One region of the Paenibacillus stellifer genome, then DNA from elsewhere that is predicted to be linked to it. Evidence: predicted binding sites of a transcription regulator. Region 1 holds the regulator's gene; the other holds the start of a gene.

Region 1 (7,865 bases):
TGTCCGCTATCCCGATCATCCGGCTCCGAGATTATATCTCGCCATGTCTTATCTCTATCTGGGCGATACCGCCGCTGCATGGGAGCATCTGGAGCATATGCTCTCTGTGGTCCAAGGAAGGAAGCTAAAGGCGCATATTTACAACGCTATGGGCTGCATTGCAGCTTCCGGACGGCGGTTCGACGAGGCCAGGGAATTATTTTCACTTGCGATGAGATATGATCCCGGCTTTCCGGAGCCTGAGCGCAATCTCCAGGTATGCACCCGGGGCAGCGGCGAGCTTGAATTCGGAAGCCAGCTTGTCTCCCTGCTGTGAACAGAACAGATGGTTAATTCAAGCGATGCATGACCGGCTTAGAGGCGGTGTGCATCGCCTTTTTTCGCACTTTCTGTTATGCTGAAGAAGAGTCTTAAATGAAAGGGTAATAGATCATCATGAAATTTGCCGTGCTTGATTTTGAAACAACGGGAACCCAGTCCGTGGGTGAAATCATTCAGGTCGGACTTGCCATCATAGAAGAAGACCGGTCCATTTCGCGGGTATACGGTTCCTACGTCAAGCCCGGAGGACCCATTCCCCCTTTTATCACGGGCTTGACCGGCATTTCGGACAGCGATGTTGCGGATGCGCCCGAGCTGGAAGAAATGATGATGGAACTGGTGCCGCTGCTGGACGATGTGGTGCTTGTAGGGCATAATGTCGCTTTTGATTTTCATTTTCTGCAAAACGCCCTGGACCGCTGCGGATATCTGCCGTTCCAGGGTCGTATTCTGGATACGATCGATTTTCTCAAAATCTGCTTTCCGTCTCTCAGTTCCTATCAGCTCGGCGCCGTCAGCTCCCATTTCGGACTGACCCATGAGCGTCCGCACCAGGCGGACAGCGATGCGCTTGCGACCGCGATGGTCCTGCTTCGCTGCCTGGATGAGCTGTATGAGCTTCCTCTTCTGACTATACAGCGCCTTACGGAACTGTTCAGCGGCGAAGACAGCGATCTCAGCTGGTTCTTCGACGGCCTGCTCAGAGAGCGCGAGATGGAGACGTTCCAGCCGGAAGGCGAGCTGCAGTTCCACCGTCAGCTGGCGCTTGCCGTCGGCGATTGGACGGAGCTGTCCCCTCCGCGAGAGGAAGGGGATTACCCGGCCGAGCATATGTCGTTCCGCGAGTATCTTGACGAGGTTAAGACGAGGCTGAAGGCGCTTTTGCCCCAGTATGAGGACCGTCAGGCGCAGGAGCAGATGTTTGAAGAGGTGTACCAGGCGCTTCAGGACGAGAAGCATCTGCTGATCGAAGCGGGCACCGGAACCGGCAAATCGCTCGGTTATTTGCTGCCTGCCATTTACCAGAGCGTCAAGACCGGCGAGAAGGTGATGGTCAGCACGCATACGATCAATTTGCAGGATCAGCTCAGGGAGCGGGATATCCCGCTGCTGACCCAGACCGTTCCGTTTCCGTTCAAGGCTGCGGTCTTCAAGGGAAGAGGACACTATTTGTGTCTGCGCAAATTTGAACATAAAATTAATGCAAAGGAATTCACCGCTCCCCGTGAGGATACGCTTACCTCGGCCCAGATGATCGTCTGGCTGACGCAGACCGATTCGGGGGACGACGAAGAGCTGAATCTCGGGGGCCGGGGCGGCGATTTCTGGGAGACGGTTGCCAGCGATACCGATTCATGCCTGGGAAGATCCTGTCCGTGGTTCCGCAAATGCTACTATCACCGGGCGAAGCATGAGGCGGGCAATGCGGATGTCGTCATCACGAATCATTCGAAGCTGTTCGCCGACGTGAGGGCCGGACATCAGCTTCTGCCAGCCTATGAATACCTGGTCATCGACGAAGCCCATCAGCTGGAGGAAGTCGCCGGGAAGCATCTGGGCATGAGCATGAAGCATTTCACAGTTTCCCACACGCTGAACCGGCTGTATAAGGACAGCAGGACCGGCCAGCTGCCGGCGCTGCGCCATGTGCTGCAGAGCTCCGGAAGCGAGCAGGCGGCGGAATGGAGCTCGATCATCGACCGGATGTATCCGGACCTTCTGACTATCAAGGAATCGTGGGAACTCCTGAGCGAGAAGCTGTTCACGCTGATCCCGGAGCGCGCCGACGCAGGGGGCGAAGCCGGTCAGCTCGTTCATCGCCTGCTGCCTTCCCGCAAGCCAACAGGCTGGGAGGAGCTTGCCGCGCTGGAGCAGACACTCCACAGCTCTCTGAGCGACGTGATCCGCAAGGGCGAGGGGATGCTCACGGAGATGCGGGAACAGGAGAGCCAGTCCTCTTCGGACAGCCTGGTGACCGATATCGGCGGACTCTTAAAGGATTTGGCCGAAATCCGGGAGCAGGTGCGGTTTTTTATGGGAATGAACGACGAGAATGTAGTATATTGGCTTGAGGCGAACGGAAATTACCGCAACAAATCGCTGCATCTGTATGCCGTGCCGGTAGATGTCAGCGCTCAGCTGAAGGACCTGTTCTTCGACAAGAAAAAAAGCGCGGTGCTCACCTCGGCGACGCTCTCCGTCGACAAGTCGTTCCAGTACATGATCGACAGCCTCGGACTCAACGAAGCCCAGGAGCAGGAACGGCTCAAGACCGTGCAGCTGCCTTCTCCGTTCAAGTACAGGGATCAGGCGCTGCTGGTCATTCCAAGGGACTTCCCGAGCGTGAAGGGGACCGTGGGCGACGCCAAATTCGTCGATATGCTTGTCCAGTCGCTGGCGGAAGCCGCCGTGACGACGCAGGGAAGGATGCTGGTGCTGTTCACGTCCTACAAAATGCTTCGCCAGGTGTATGAGCCGCTCAAGGAAGCTCTTGCAGCCCAGGATATTTCCGTGCTCGGACAGGGCGTGGAGGGCGGCAGCCGGAGCAAGCTTCTGAGAAGGTTTCAGGAGAAAGCTGCTTCCGTCCTGCTGGGAACGAGCAGCTTCTGGGAAGGCGTCGACATACCGGGCGATGCGTTGACCTGCCTGGCGATTGTCAGGCTGCCGTTTCAGCCCCCGAGCCATCCGCTAGCGGAGGCCAAGGCCGAGCTGCTTCAAGCCCAGAAGAAGAATCCGTTCATGAAGCTCTCCGTGCCTCAAGCGGTGATCCGCTTCAAGCAGGGCTTTGGCCGGCTTGTCCGGACCGCGCAGGACAGGGGGATCGTCATCGTATATGATACCAGGGTCATCGAGTCTTATTACGGCAAATACTTCCTGTATTCGCTCCCGGGTCCCAAAATGGAGCATATGACGACCAAACAGATGGTCCCGCGCATCGCAGAATGGCTTCATCAGGACGGTGTATCCTAATAACCTGCGGAAGCTGAGTGACGGATCGTAGTTCTTAGTCGTCCTGAAGTCAGACCGGCTGGTCATGGCTGATATTATTACGATTAACCCTATTTCCGGGAATGTCTTCTGTTCATGTAATTGCAGCAGATCCCGTATATTTAAAGTGTCCCGTCAGGGATGCAAGCGGTCCTTGTCACCCAAAACCCGCCGAAGCTTCGTCTGCCTTCGTCCAATCGCCATTTGAACGGAGGTCCTGAACGAGGTGCAGGTGGCCCTGCGGGCTCTTGACGTAATAGCCTAAGGCTGGACTTTGAGAGGTTTTGGGATGAAAGGCACCGATATCGATTAGGAGGAGAACTCATGAAATCGGACAAAATATCAGAGGCCGTTGTACGCAGGCTGCCTGTATACCTGCGCTTTCTGAACGACCTGCACCGGCGCGAAATCTCCACAGTCTCTTCTCAGGAATTGGGCCAGCGTCTGGATTTGAACCCTGCCCAGATTCGCAAGGATCTTGCCTATTTCGGAGATTTCGGAAGAAAAGGCATCGGTTATGATGTAGCTTATCTGATCGAGAAAATCCGTCATATTCTCAAGCTGGACCAGCCGATCAATGTTGCTCTGGTCGGAGCCGGTAACCTCGGCCACGCGCTGTCCAACTATAACGCCTATTTGAAAGACACGATGAAAATTACGGCTGTCTTCGATTCCTACCCGCCGAAGGTCGGAACCAAAATCAATACGCTGACCGTGCAGCCGATGGAAGAGCTGTCCAAGACCGTACGCGAACAGGGCATCCGGATTGGCATCATTACCGTGCCGGACCAGGAAGCGCAGAATGTGGCCAATATACTGATTGAATCAGGTATCGAAGCCATCCTTAATTTCGCTCCGGTCATCCTGAAGACCCCGCAAGAGGTTCGTGTGCACGCAGCCGATTTTACAACAGATCTGCAGAGCCTTGCCTATTATCTGCATGACGGAAAGGACGAAGAACAGGATGAGCGATAAGTGGATCGTCCGCGGCGGCAAATTTGTCGTGCCCGGAGATGATAAGCCCGCCGTGATTGGCGGAGATATGATCGTGGAGAATGGGGTAATCACATACATAGGAGAAGCATTGAATGCTGTTCCCGAGGGCGTGGAGACATTCGATGGCAGCCGGCTGCTGTTCATGCCCGGCTTGGTCAATACACATGGTCATGCGGCGATGTCGCTGCTTCGCGGTTATGGGGACGACCTCGCACTGCAAATCTGGCTGCAGGAGAAAATGTGGCCAATGGAAGCGAAATTCACCGGAGATGACGTCTACTGGGGAAGCGCGCTGTCCGTACTGGAAATGCTGAAAGGCGGCACGACCACCTTCCTTGATATGTACGATCATATGGACCGGGTGGCCGAGGTGGCGGAGAAATCCGGCATTCGCGCCGTGCTGATGCGCGGCGTCATTGGACTGTGCCCGGAAGAGGTGCAGCGTCAGAAGCTGGCGGAAGCCGTTGCCTTTGCCAAAGATTATCACGGAAGCGCAGGGGGACGGATTACAGCGATGATATCGCCGCACTCCCCGTATACTTGTCCGCCTGATTTCTTCGAGAAATTCGTTCAGGCCGCGCATGATTTGGACCTTCCTCTGCATACCCACATGTCGGAGACCCGCCGTGAAGTGGAGCAGAATGAGGCGGATTTCGGGCTGCGTCCCGTCGCTCATCTGGAGAAGCTCGGCATGTTCACCCGGCCGTCACTGGTGGCGCATGGGGTGCATCTGAATGACGAGGAGATTGAAATTCTGGCCCGTTATCAGGTCGGCGTCTCCCACAATCCGGGAAGCAATCTGAAACTGGCGAGTGGAGTCGCGCGGGTTCCCGAGCTCCTTAAGGCGGGCGTTACGGTTTCCTTGGGAACGGACGGTCCAGCGAGCAACAATAATCTGGATATGTTCGAGGAAATGCGTCTGGCTGCCTTGATTCATAAAGGGGTCTCCGGCGATCCGACGGCTGTGCCTGCGAGTGAAGCTCTGCGTATGGCTACAGAGTATGGAGCGAAGTCTATCTTCCTGGATCAGATAGGCAAGCTTGCGCCCGGAATGAAGGCGGATTTTATCGCCCTGGATATTGACCAGCCGCATCTGCTGCCGCATACGGATCTGGTATCACATGCCGTATACTCGGCAAGCGCCAAGGACGTCGAGCATGTATGGGTAGATGGCAAGCAGGTTGTGAAGCACGGCCTCTGCCTGACGCTGGATGAGGAAGAAGTCCGCCGCAAGGCGCAGGAAGCATTTGAGGGACTGCTCAAAAGGTAGCCTGTGCTTGTCTATGCCTGTCTGGTAACGACGGGAACCTAAACCTCACAGAAGGAGAACAGCAAGTTGAGAACTAGGAGAAAATGGATTCTGTACGGGATCTTTCTGGCCGTGCTCTTTCTGTTCGCCCTCTATCAATTCTTCGCCTACGTACTGAGGGATCAATGGAATGAGCGTAGCGCGGCCGAAGCTGCCGCAGACAGCGCAGCGGGGCTGACAGAGATTGATAGTGTCCGGAAATCGGTGTGGGACGCGAACTCCATCTACTGGGTCGTCAGCGGCAAGAATGCATCCGGAACGGATATGATGGTCTGGGTGCGTTTCACAGAGGATGGCAAGCCGGCCGGCGGACAGAACGGCGTATACGCCCAGGAGGTCTCCAAAGGCGTCTCCGAGAAGAAGATGAGGCAGCTGATCGAGTCCTCAATTCCCGGCGTTCAAATCAAACGTCTGCTTGCCGGCGCGTATAACGGAGAGTATGTCTGGCAGCTTTTTTGCAAAGAGAATGACAAGTATTATTACCGGTTCTATCGGTTCTCGGACGGACAGCAGATTGGTGAAGGCTACTCCTTGCCCAGTCGTTGACCATTACTCTGCTCAAATTAAAACCTTCAAGCCGCTTGCGGCCTGAAGGTTTTTTGGGTTTTCCTTAGATTTTGAGAATACAATAGGCAGAAAATAGAAGGTAAAATTTTAAATATTATTCACAAATCAATCGTCCTCGTATATACTCCTATGATATACTACTAGATGTATTAAGGCGCGACAAAAAATGTCGGTCACATAATGACGACATGACGACAGGTATAAGGATTCGTTCGTTGTATCTCAGAGAGGAGGACGCTGTTTGAAACTTCGTCTAATGCCTGTACTGCTGACCGCAGTGCTGACTGCTGCCGTCCTGTTCGGCGGCTGGTTCCTGTATCGGGAGTTCGCCGTCCAGGAGCCGCTTGAAAAAATCGTCAGCAGCTACAAGGGAGTCAATGCCTCCCAAGTCTCTATTAACCGCAGTGAAGTCAATTTGAAACTTGATTTGCAGCCAGGCACTAAATTGCGTGAGCTGGTCCAATATATTGAAACGGAAGGCAAGACTATAATCGGGAGCCGCACCGTGAAGCTTGATGTAACGCAGCATTCCAACCAGACACTTGACGATTACTGGAACAAGGCGCTGTTCTCGGTGGCTGAGGCTATGGAGAGCGGCAAGTATACGCTGATTCCCGAGACGCTTAATGATCTGTCGAAGGAGTTCACAGGTGTTCAGGCGACAACGGAAATTGACGATAACAATGTATATGTAAGTCTATCGGACGGCAAGGAGAGCAAGTTCATCATCCTGCCGCGCCAGGCTGAGAAGCTGGGGGTATGGAACAATGCCTAAATGGACCAAGGAAATCATCATCGGATTCGTACCTGTACTGCTTATTTTTCTGGCTTTTCTCGGCCTCAATATTGTGCCGGTAATTATCGCGGCCGTCATGGTCGGTGGCTTGCTGTTCATTACGCATATGCGGGGCGGAATTGCCGTTAATGCAGGTGCGGAAAAGAAGCGCAAAAAGGCCGGCCCTGCGAAGCTGACCTTTGAGGAAATCGGCGGCCAGGACAACGCGAAGCAGGAGCTGCGCGAGGCGCTCGACTTCCTGATCCGCCACGAGGAGATCAGCAAGTTCGGCATCCGTCCTCTGAAGGGCATCCTGCTGACCGGCCCTCCCGGAACCGGCAAGACATTGATGGCCAAAGCCGCTGCTCATTACACCAATTCCGTATTTGTGGCAGCATCGGGCAGTGAATTTGTGGAGATGTACGTGGGTGTCGGCGCCGGCCGCATTCGCGATCTCTTCAAGGATGCCCGGAGCCGAGCGGCGAAGGAGAACAAAGAGAGCGCCATTATTTTTATCGATGAAATCGATGTTATCGGAGGCAAGCGTGAAGGCGGCCAACAGCGGGAATACGACCAGACGCTGAACCAGCTCCTTACCGAGATGGACGGCATCTACAATTCCGATACGCCGCGTATTCTGCTCATCGCTGCGACGAACCGCAAGGAGATGCTGGACTCGGCGCTGCTGCGCCCTGGACGGTTCGACCGTCATATCCAGGTGGATATGCCCGACAAGAAGGGCCGCAAGTCAATTCTGGAGCTGCATGCCAAGAACAAGCCTCTGCACGAAAGCGTCAATCTCGACAAGATCGCCGAGGAAGCCTATAATTTCTCCGGCGCCCAGCTTGAGAGCGTCATGAACGAAGCCGCCATTTACATGATGCGTGAAAATCTGACGCAGGTGGAGCA
Region 2 (7,865 bases), 1.7 Mb from region 1:
CGCCTCTCCGCGAACGATCACGCTGCTTATGCTGGGACTTGGGGCAGCGCCGATTGGAAGCTGGCTGTTTCTGCGGCGCAGACTCAGGCAGGAGGACGGCGGCAGAAACCCCGCTGGATAAGCAGGGGCAGGAATGGGGGAAACCGGACCGTTGGGGAAGAAGAAAGGCTACGGGCTGAGGACGCGGGTTGCTGTTATGGTATCTGCGGTTGTGATGCTCGTACTGTTAGTGCTGTATGTGATTTTCAGAAACCAGATTATACCGCAGACCAGACATGCGCTGGAGGAGAAGGCGAACGCTGTTGCAAGGACGGTCGCTCTAATGCCCATGGTGGCCGAGGGGCTGAGTCAAGGCCGAAGCCGGGAGATTCAGGCCTATACCTCCCAAATTACGGGCAGCAATGATATTTTGTTCGTGGTCGTGATCGATATGGACAGCATCCGTTTCTCGCATCCCGATCCTTCCCTGATCGGCAAGCCCTTTGCCGGCGGAGGACAGGAGGCAGCGCTTCGCGGGGAGGAGAGCGTCTCCGAGGGCGAAGGCATGCTGGGCAAATCGGTGCGGTCTTTTGTGCCAGTATATAATGAGAAGGGCAAGCAGGTCGGGGCAGTCGTGGTGGGAGTCTCGCTGGAACGGGTTCACCGGCTCGTACGGCGGAACGATTGGACGATCATTGCGATTCTGCTGTCCGGCGCTCTGCTGGGAGCCGGCGGCGCCATCGTTCTGGCCAGAAAAATCAAGAACATGATGCTGGGCTTCGAGCCTACGGACATCACCCGGCTGCTGGAAGAACGCAGCGCGATGCTCCAGTCCGTACGCGAAGGCATCATTGCCGTAGATCATGAAGCCCGGATTACGATGATCAATGTGGAAGCGGAACGGCTGCTGGGAACGGCGGGGATAACGGGCGGCGTCATGTCCCGGCATATCGGGGAATACTGGCCTGAGCTGCATCTGGAGCAGGTGCTGGCGACCGGTGAAGCGAAGAGGGATCAGCTTCTGGAGCTGAACGGCATCACCGTGCTGTCAAGCAGTGTGCCGATTCGAGTGGATGGCGAAATCGCCGGGGCCATCGCCACATTCAGGGACAAGACTGAGCTTGCCGTGCTGGCCGAAAGGCTCTCCGGCATTTCCGTATATGCGGATGCGCTGCGGGCCGGTGCGCATGAGTTCATGAACAAGCTGCATGTTATCATGGGCATGGTGCATATGGGGCTGTACGACGATCTGAGGCAGTATATCTCCGGAACGGTCAGCAACTATCAGCAGGAAATCGGACAGATTACGAGCCGGATCAAGGATCCGGTTATGGCGGGATTTCTGCTAGGGAAGCTCAGCCGCGCCCGTGAGGCGGGAATCCAGCTGCTGCTGGCGGAGGACAGCTATTTGCCGGAATCCGCCGATACTGGCGACATGCATGAGCTGATCACGATTGTCGGGAATTTGCTGGACAACGCCATGGATGCACTGGAGGAACAGTGCATACGGGAGATTGAGCTTGCTTTTGATTACGATGAGGACTGCAAGCAGTTGATCTGCTCCGTATGGGACAGCGGGCCCGGCATTCCGGAAGCGCTGCGTGAACGGGTGTTCACTCAGGGATTCTCCACCAAAGGGGAACACCGGGGAATCGGATTGTATCTGGTCAAGACAAGCGTGGAGAAGCTGCATGGCCGGATTCGGCTGAGGGATGACGGAAGGCCGGGAACTGCGTTTGACGTTGAGGTTCCATATGCTGTAAAGGATGAGGAAACTGTATGAACATTCAAGTGCTGATCGTTGAGGATGATCCGATGGTGGCCAAGTTCAACCGCCATTACCTGGAGCAGGTGCCGGGCTTCGAGTTCGCGGACTGGGCAGCTTCGGGCAGCGAGGCTGGCCGGATGCTTGCCGTGAAGAAAATCGACCTTATTCTGCTGGATATCTATATTCCGCATACCAACGGGCTGCAGCTTCTGTCGATGCTTCGGGAGCAGGGAAGCACGGTTGATATTATGGTGATCTCGGCAGCGAGCGACAATGCCAGCATTCGCAAAGCGCTGCAATTTGGCGCTGTCGACTATTTGATCAAACCGTTTGAGTTCGCCCGTTTTCAGGCGGCGCTTGCCGCATACAGGGAGAAACACTTGCTGATGAAGCACAGGGAGCATCTCAGCCAGGAGCAGCTGGACAAGCTGCTGCGTTATTCAGCGGCTGCCGCGGAAGAAGGGAGACAGCCGGAGCAGCTCCCCAAAGGTCTTGCCGAAGGCACGCTGGAGAGTATATGGAGCACCATATTGGCGCTGGAGGACCCGGCATTTTCCACTGAAGACATTACCTTGAGAGTTCCGATATCGCGCATTTCCGTCCGGAAATATTTGGCGTTTCTGACTGAGGCAGGCGTGCTTCAGATGGAGATCGGCTATGGGGCGGTCGGCCGACCGGTTTACATGTATTCGGTAAGTTCTGATGGCCAGGAACGCATGAACCGGTATTTATAGCACTTACTTTAGTTACTTAATAGTTTCTTTAATTTCTTAAGCTTCCACGAACAGTGCCATTGCCCCTATGATTGTTGTGAAATAATGCACAAGGGGGCAGGTCTCATCATGAACATGAAAAAGAGAACAGCGACAGCGCTCATCCTCATTCTTTCGGTTATGCTCGTAATCGCGGGATGCGGCAGCAGCACGAACAGCAGCGCCAAGGAAAGCGCAAGTCCTGAGAGTACGGCCACGGCCAGCAGCGGAGCGGAGAAGACCGAAGCGGTATCCGGCGCGTCCGAAACAAGCTATACGCCGATTGACCAGTTGAAGGACAAATACGATATTATCATTGTCGGCGCAGGCGGGGCCGGAATGACAGCAGCGCTCGAAGCGAAAGCTGCCGGCGCGAACCCGGTTATTTTCGAGAAAATGCCGGTGGCTGGTGGGAATACTACTAAATCCTCGTCCGGGATGAACGCTTCCGAGACGAAGTTCCAGAAAGAGCAAGGCATCGAAGACAGCAATGATCTCTTCTATGAAGAGACCTTAAAAGGCGGACACGGTACGAACGACAAGGCGATGCTCCGTTTCTTCGTGGACAATTCCGCGGCTGCGATCGACTGGCTGGATTCCATCGGCATCCGGCTGAACAATATCACGATAACGGGCGGCATGAACGAGAAGCGCACGCATCGTCCGGAAGACGGTTCCGCAGTCGGGCAGTATCTCGTCAAAGGATTGACGAAGAATGTGCAGGAGCAAGGCATTCCAGTTTTTGTGAATGCTGATGTGAAAGAAATCACACAACAGGATGGCAAAGTGACCGGCGTGAAGGTTCTCTTCAATCAGGCGGATGAAAAGACGATAGCGGGCAGCGCAGTTGTTGTTACAACAGGCGGATTCGGTGCCAACAAGGAAATGATCGCCGAAGTCAGACCCGATCTGGAAGGCTATGTGACGACGAACCAGATTGGCAGCACCGGCGACGGCATCAAGATGATTGAGGCGCTTGGCGGAACGACCGTCGATATGGACCAGATCCAGGTTCATCCGACGGTACAGCAGGAGAAATCGTATCTGATCGGCGAAGCGGTGCGCGGAGAGGGAGCCATCCTTGTGTCCAGTGAAGCCAAGCGTTTCGTTAACGAGCTGGATACCCGCGACAAGGTAACGGCAGCAATTAATTCGCTTCCCGAGAAATCGGCTTATCTCGTATTCGATTCCGGCGTCAAATCCAGAGCCAAAGCGATTGAGCAGTATGAAAAAATGGGCTTCGTTCTCAAGGGAGATACGATCGAAGCTCTGGCGCAGGCCATGAATGTTCCGGCTGACCAGCTTAAGACGACTCTGGACACATGGAATGCTAGCGTAAAGAGCAAGAAGGACACAGAGTTTGGCAGAACGACAGGGATGGACAATGATTTGTCCGCCGCTCCGTATTACGCGATTAAGATCGGCCCCGGCATTCACTACACGATGGGCGGCGTGAAGATCAACACGAACACGGAAGTTCTGAACAAAGCAGGCCAGCCGATTCCCGGGCTGTTCGCGGCAGGTGAAGTAACGGGCGGTCTGCACGGGCAAAACCGGATCGGCGGCAACTCCGTCGCGGAGATTATTATTTTCGGCCGTCAAGCCGGTATCAAATCCGCTGAGTTTGTTAAAGCCAATCCATAATTTGCTTCACTCGTGTTTCAAAAAATACATTGCTGCAGGCGTGCCTCGCAGCACAAATAAAGCTTGAGCTGTAATAGCCCAAGCTTTATTTGCGTTAGCGTCGTCATCAGGGCGGGCCAGGACCGCCTTGCCTATGGCGATGGCTTCGCCGTACGCGTCAGCGAGAACAGTTCAAGCCCTTGAGTAGATCGGCCGGCCAGCTCGTCCTCCAGCAGCCGGGCGGCAATCATGCTGTAGACGGTTCCGTTCCCTCCGTAGCCTTCCACAAAGAAGCATCGGGGGAATCGGGGATGAGAACCGATCAGCGGCAGTCCGTCATGGGTAGTGCCGAAGACGGCTCCCCATTGATATTCAGGCCGGATACCCGCGGTCTCCGGGAAGAGCTTCACGACTTCGTTCATCAGCTCGCTGCACTGCGAGATGACTCGGCTCTCCCGCCGCTCCGGATCGGTCAACGGCTCGTCCCGGCCACCTGCCACAATCCGGTTATCGGGCGTCAGCCGGAAGTACAGATAAGGCCTGGCCGTCTCCCAGATTAAGGCCCGTTCATGCCACTTTAGCTGGATTTTGAGCGGAGGAGTCACGATGGCATAAGTATTGATGAGCTCGGCTCCCCGGTCTTTTTTCCACTCCTGGGTCTCATAGCCGAGCGCGAATATGACCCGCTTCGCCCTGATTTTGCCGTGGCGGGTGTAACAGATCACGTCTTCGCTTCCATAATCGCAGTGAAGCGCTTCGGTGCGCTCATAGATTCGGGCTCCGCGTTCCGCCGCTTTGGCGATCATGCTGTGCACCATCCGGTAAGTATTAGCCTCCGCGTCGTTACTGCCGTATATGGCGGCAGGCTTGGCGAAGGAGAAATGCGCAGCCATTTCTTTTTCCTCCCACCACTCGAAGGGAAAGCCGCTCTGAATCAATGTATCGTACTCGCTCTTAAGCGCTCCGACATCATCTTTCGAGGAAGCATAATACAGACTGGGACGCGGGTAAATATGGGGATCGATATCTAGATCATCCGGCAGGGCGAGAATATCGTCAACGGCCTGCCGGCAGAGCCTGTAGAACAGCAGCCCCTGCTGCCGGCCGAAGGTATTCATGCACGCAGTCAGCGACTTGTCGCTCATTACCTGCAGCAGTCCCGTGTTGGCATGGGTGCTGCCTTCGGCGACCTTTCGCTTATCGATCAGCACGGTGTCAACACCGGCACGGGACAGGCGATAGGCAGCGGCTGCGCCGCCCATTCCGCCGCCGATAATAAGGCACTCGCAGCTCAGCTCTTCCTCAAGCACAGGGTAAGCGGGCGCTTCCGGCAGCGTGAATGGCCAGGGGGTGCTTCCGCTGATCAAATTCATGACAATCGCTCCTTTAGTCTGCTGGAATCCGTAGTATCAGTGGGGAAGATCACGTTTATGCGGCCGCACAGCCAAAAATGCGGCAAGCGTACTTGCGAAAATCTGCACATAAGGCAGGCGTTCCGGTTGCATACTAAGCAGGATTGGACATTCACCCTGAAAGGAATGAACATGATGCAATCGAATCAAATGCAACCTTTATCCGGCAAAGAACTGGCGTATATCTCGGATTCCATCTCCAATGAAGAGATGCTGATCAAGCAGTATGCGGCCACCGCCGGCGTTACGCAGAACCAGACGGTCCGCCAGCTGTGTCAACAGCAAGTTCAGACCCATACCCATCATATGGGCATGCTGATTCAGCTGCTGCAACAGCATCAGGAATACGCGCCTACACAGCCCCAATAACCTCGGGGACAGTACGTCATTTTCCACACTATGAGGAGGTAACCCAATTGTACGCACAGAACAGCAACTCTTTTATGCAGGACGACGATCTGCTGAATGTGATTCTGGCCGATCTGAAACGGACGGTCCGGGAGTATACGACTGCCGCCACCGAATCGAACTGCCCCTCCGTCCGCCGCGTCTTTAATGATCTGACGATGGACACCCTGCGTCTTCAGGGCGACCTGTATACGCAGATGAAGCAGATGAATATGTACCAGACCCCTTCCAAGGCGCTCCGTCAGGACGTGGATAAAGAGATCCAGAGCGCGCATCAGACCTATCAGCAGACCCAGCAGTTCATTCAGCAAAAAACGGGCGGAGCAGCGTCCTTCGGCGCTTCCCAGGACGCGTTCCGCCGCCAGAACGACACTCAGCATCCTTACTATATGTAACCCGTCCTCTCCCAAAAGAAGCAAATGCCCTTTGAACGGGCAAAGCGGCATCGGCATCCGTACAGTATACGGGTGCCGATTTTTTTGTGGAAAAGGACTGCTCGGGGGCGTGGTGAAGGATGCGGGTATGCCAATTCCTTGTGGACGGGTGGACCACACCTGACGATAAAAAGGGTAGAAGTGGTCGGCGTTTTTGTTTGCAGATCTGACTTTTTCGTGTCATATTATTAATAAACTCATTTGAAGCAAATTCATTCGCGGGACGCCCGGGAAGCACCAAGGACGTTCCAATGCGAGATCCCGGAGGGAAGAGATGGAACAGATGAACGAGTTGAAGCGGAAGGTGCTGGAGCTCCTTAAGGAAGACGCAAGAAGAACACCCGAGCTTATGGCGACGCTCCTCGGAGTCCAGGTGGATGAAGTCAAATCCGCGATTGAGCAGATGGAGCAGGAGCATGTAATCGTGAAGTATGCGACTGTTGTTAATTGGGATAAAGTGGACGACGAACGGGTGACTGCGCTGATCGAGGTGCAGATTACGCCCGAGCGCGGCCGCGGATTTGAAGGAATTGCCGAACGCATTTATATGTACCCCCAGGTGAAATCGGTCTACCTGATGTCTGGCGCCTTCGACCTTCTGGTGGAAGTGGAGGGCCGGAATCTGCGGGAAGTGGCGAATTTCGTCTCCGAGAAGCTCTCGCCGATTGATTCCGTACTGTCGACCAAGACGAATTTTACACTCAAAAAATATAAACAAGACGGGATCATTTTCGAAGATCACGAAGAAGATAACCGACTGATGATCTCCCCGTAAAGGAAGAGATGAGACGATATGATAACGAATAAACCGCAGCAGGCCGAAGACCGGAGCAGACCGATGTCTTCCTATCTGTCTCCGCTTGTCCAGCAGATTCAACCGTCCGGCATCCGCAGATTTTTTGACATGGCCGCCGGCAGTAAGGATATCATCTCTTTGGGTGTGGGCGAGCCCGATTTCAAGACACCTTGGCATGTCCGGGAAGCTTGCGTATACTCGCTGGAGCGCGGCTTCACCGGCTATACCTCCAATGCGGGGATGCCGGAGCTCCGGGAGGGCATCGCGGGTTATCTCCATGACCGGTTCGGCTTGTCCTATGATCCGGGCAATCAGATTATCGCGACGGTTGGCGGGAGCGAGGCGATTGATCTGGCACTCCGCGCCCTTATCGCGCCGGGCGACGAGATTCTGATTCCCGAGCCGTGCTATATTTCCTATTCTCCGATCACGTCGATCGGGGGCGGAATTCCTGTGGGCATCGAGACCTTCGGCAAGGACCATTTCAAGCTGACGGCAGAGGGGCTTGAAGCGAAGATTACTCCGCGCTCGAAAATTCTGATTCTCTGTTATCCGAGCAATCCGACAGGTGCGATTATGAGCCGGGAGGATTGGGAGCCGATCGCCAAAGTGGTTGAGAAGCATGACCTGATCGTCATTTCCGACGAAATATACGCCGAGCTGACTTACGGGGCTAACCACGTCAGCTTTGCT

Evidence for each region. The regulator Rex, encoded in region 1, represses fermentation and respiration genes when NADH is low (regulators of the CRP and FNR family bind a similar motif). The targets are predictions, from matches to a motif close to TTGTGAAATATTTCACAA.
Region 2: PSTEL_RS08570 (flavocytochrome c) is a predicted target of Rex. The motif match lies at 2,556-2,573, and genes of this name have one in related genera.

What each region holds. Positions count from the first base shown of each region.
Region 1 covers NZ_CP009286.1:3,594,126-3,601,990, reverse strand. Annotated here, with positions in the region: gene PSTEL_RS16620 (tetratricopeptide repeat protein) at 1-316, shown strand, start outside; gene dinG (ATP-dependent DNA helicase DinG) at 436-3,291, shown strand; gene PSTEL_RS16610 (redox-sensing transcriptional repressor Rex) at 3,634-4,284, shown strand; gene PSTEL_RS16605 (amidohydrolase) at 4,274-5,575, shown strand; gene PSTEL_RS16600 (cell wall elongation regulator TseB-like domain-containing protein) at 5,642-6,160, shown strand; gene PSTEL_RS16595 (hypothetical protein) at 6,423-6,956, shown strand; gene PSTEL_RS16590 (AAA family ATPase) at 6,949-7,865, shown strand, end outside.
Region 2 covers NZ_CP009286.1:1,925,581-1,933,445, forward strand. Annotated here, with positions in the region: gene PSTEL_RS08555 (MFS transporter) at 1-121, shown strand, start outside; gene dcuS (DcuS/MalK family sensor histidine kinase) at 134-1,762, shown strand; gene PSTEL_RS08565 (response regulator) at 1,759-2,481, shown strand; gene PSTEL_RS08570 (flavocytochrome c) at 2,596-4,143, shown strand; gene PSTEL_RS08575 (NAD(P)/FAD-dependent oxidoreductase) at 4,275-5,495, opposite strand; gene PSTEL_RS08580 (hypothetical protein) at 5,670-5,903, shown strand; gene PSTEL_RS08585 (spore coat protein) at 5,951-6,337, shown strand; gene PSTEL_RS08590 (Lrp/AsnC family transcriptional regulator) at 6,651-7,151, shown strand; gene PSTEL_RS08595 (aminotransferase class I/II-fold pyridoxal phosphate-dependent enzyme) at 7,170-7,865, shown strand, end outside.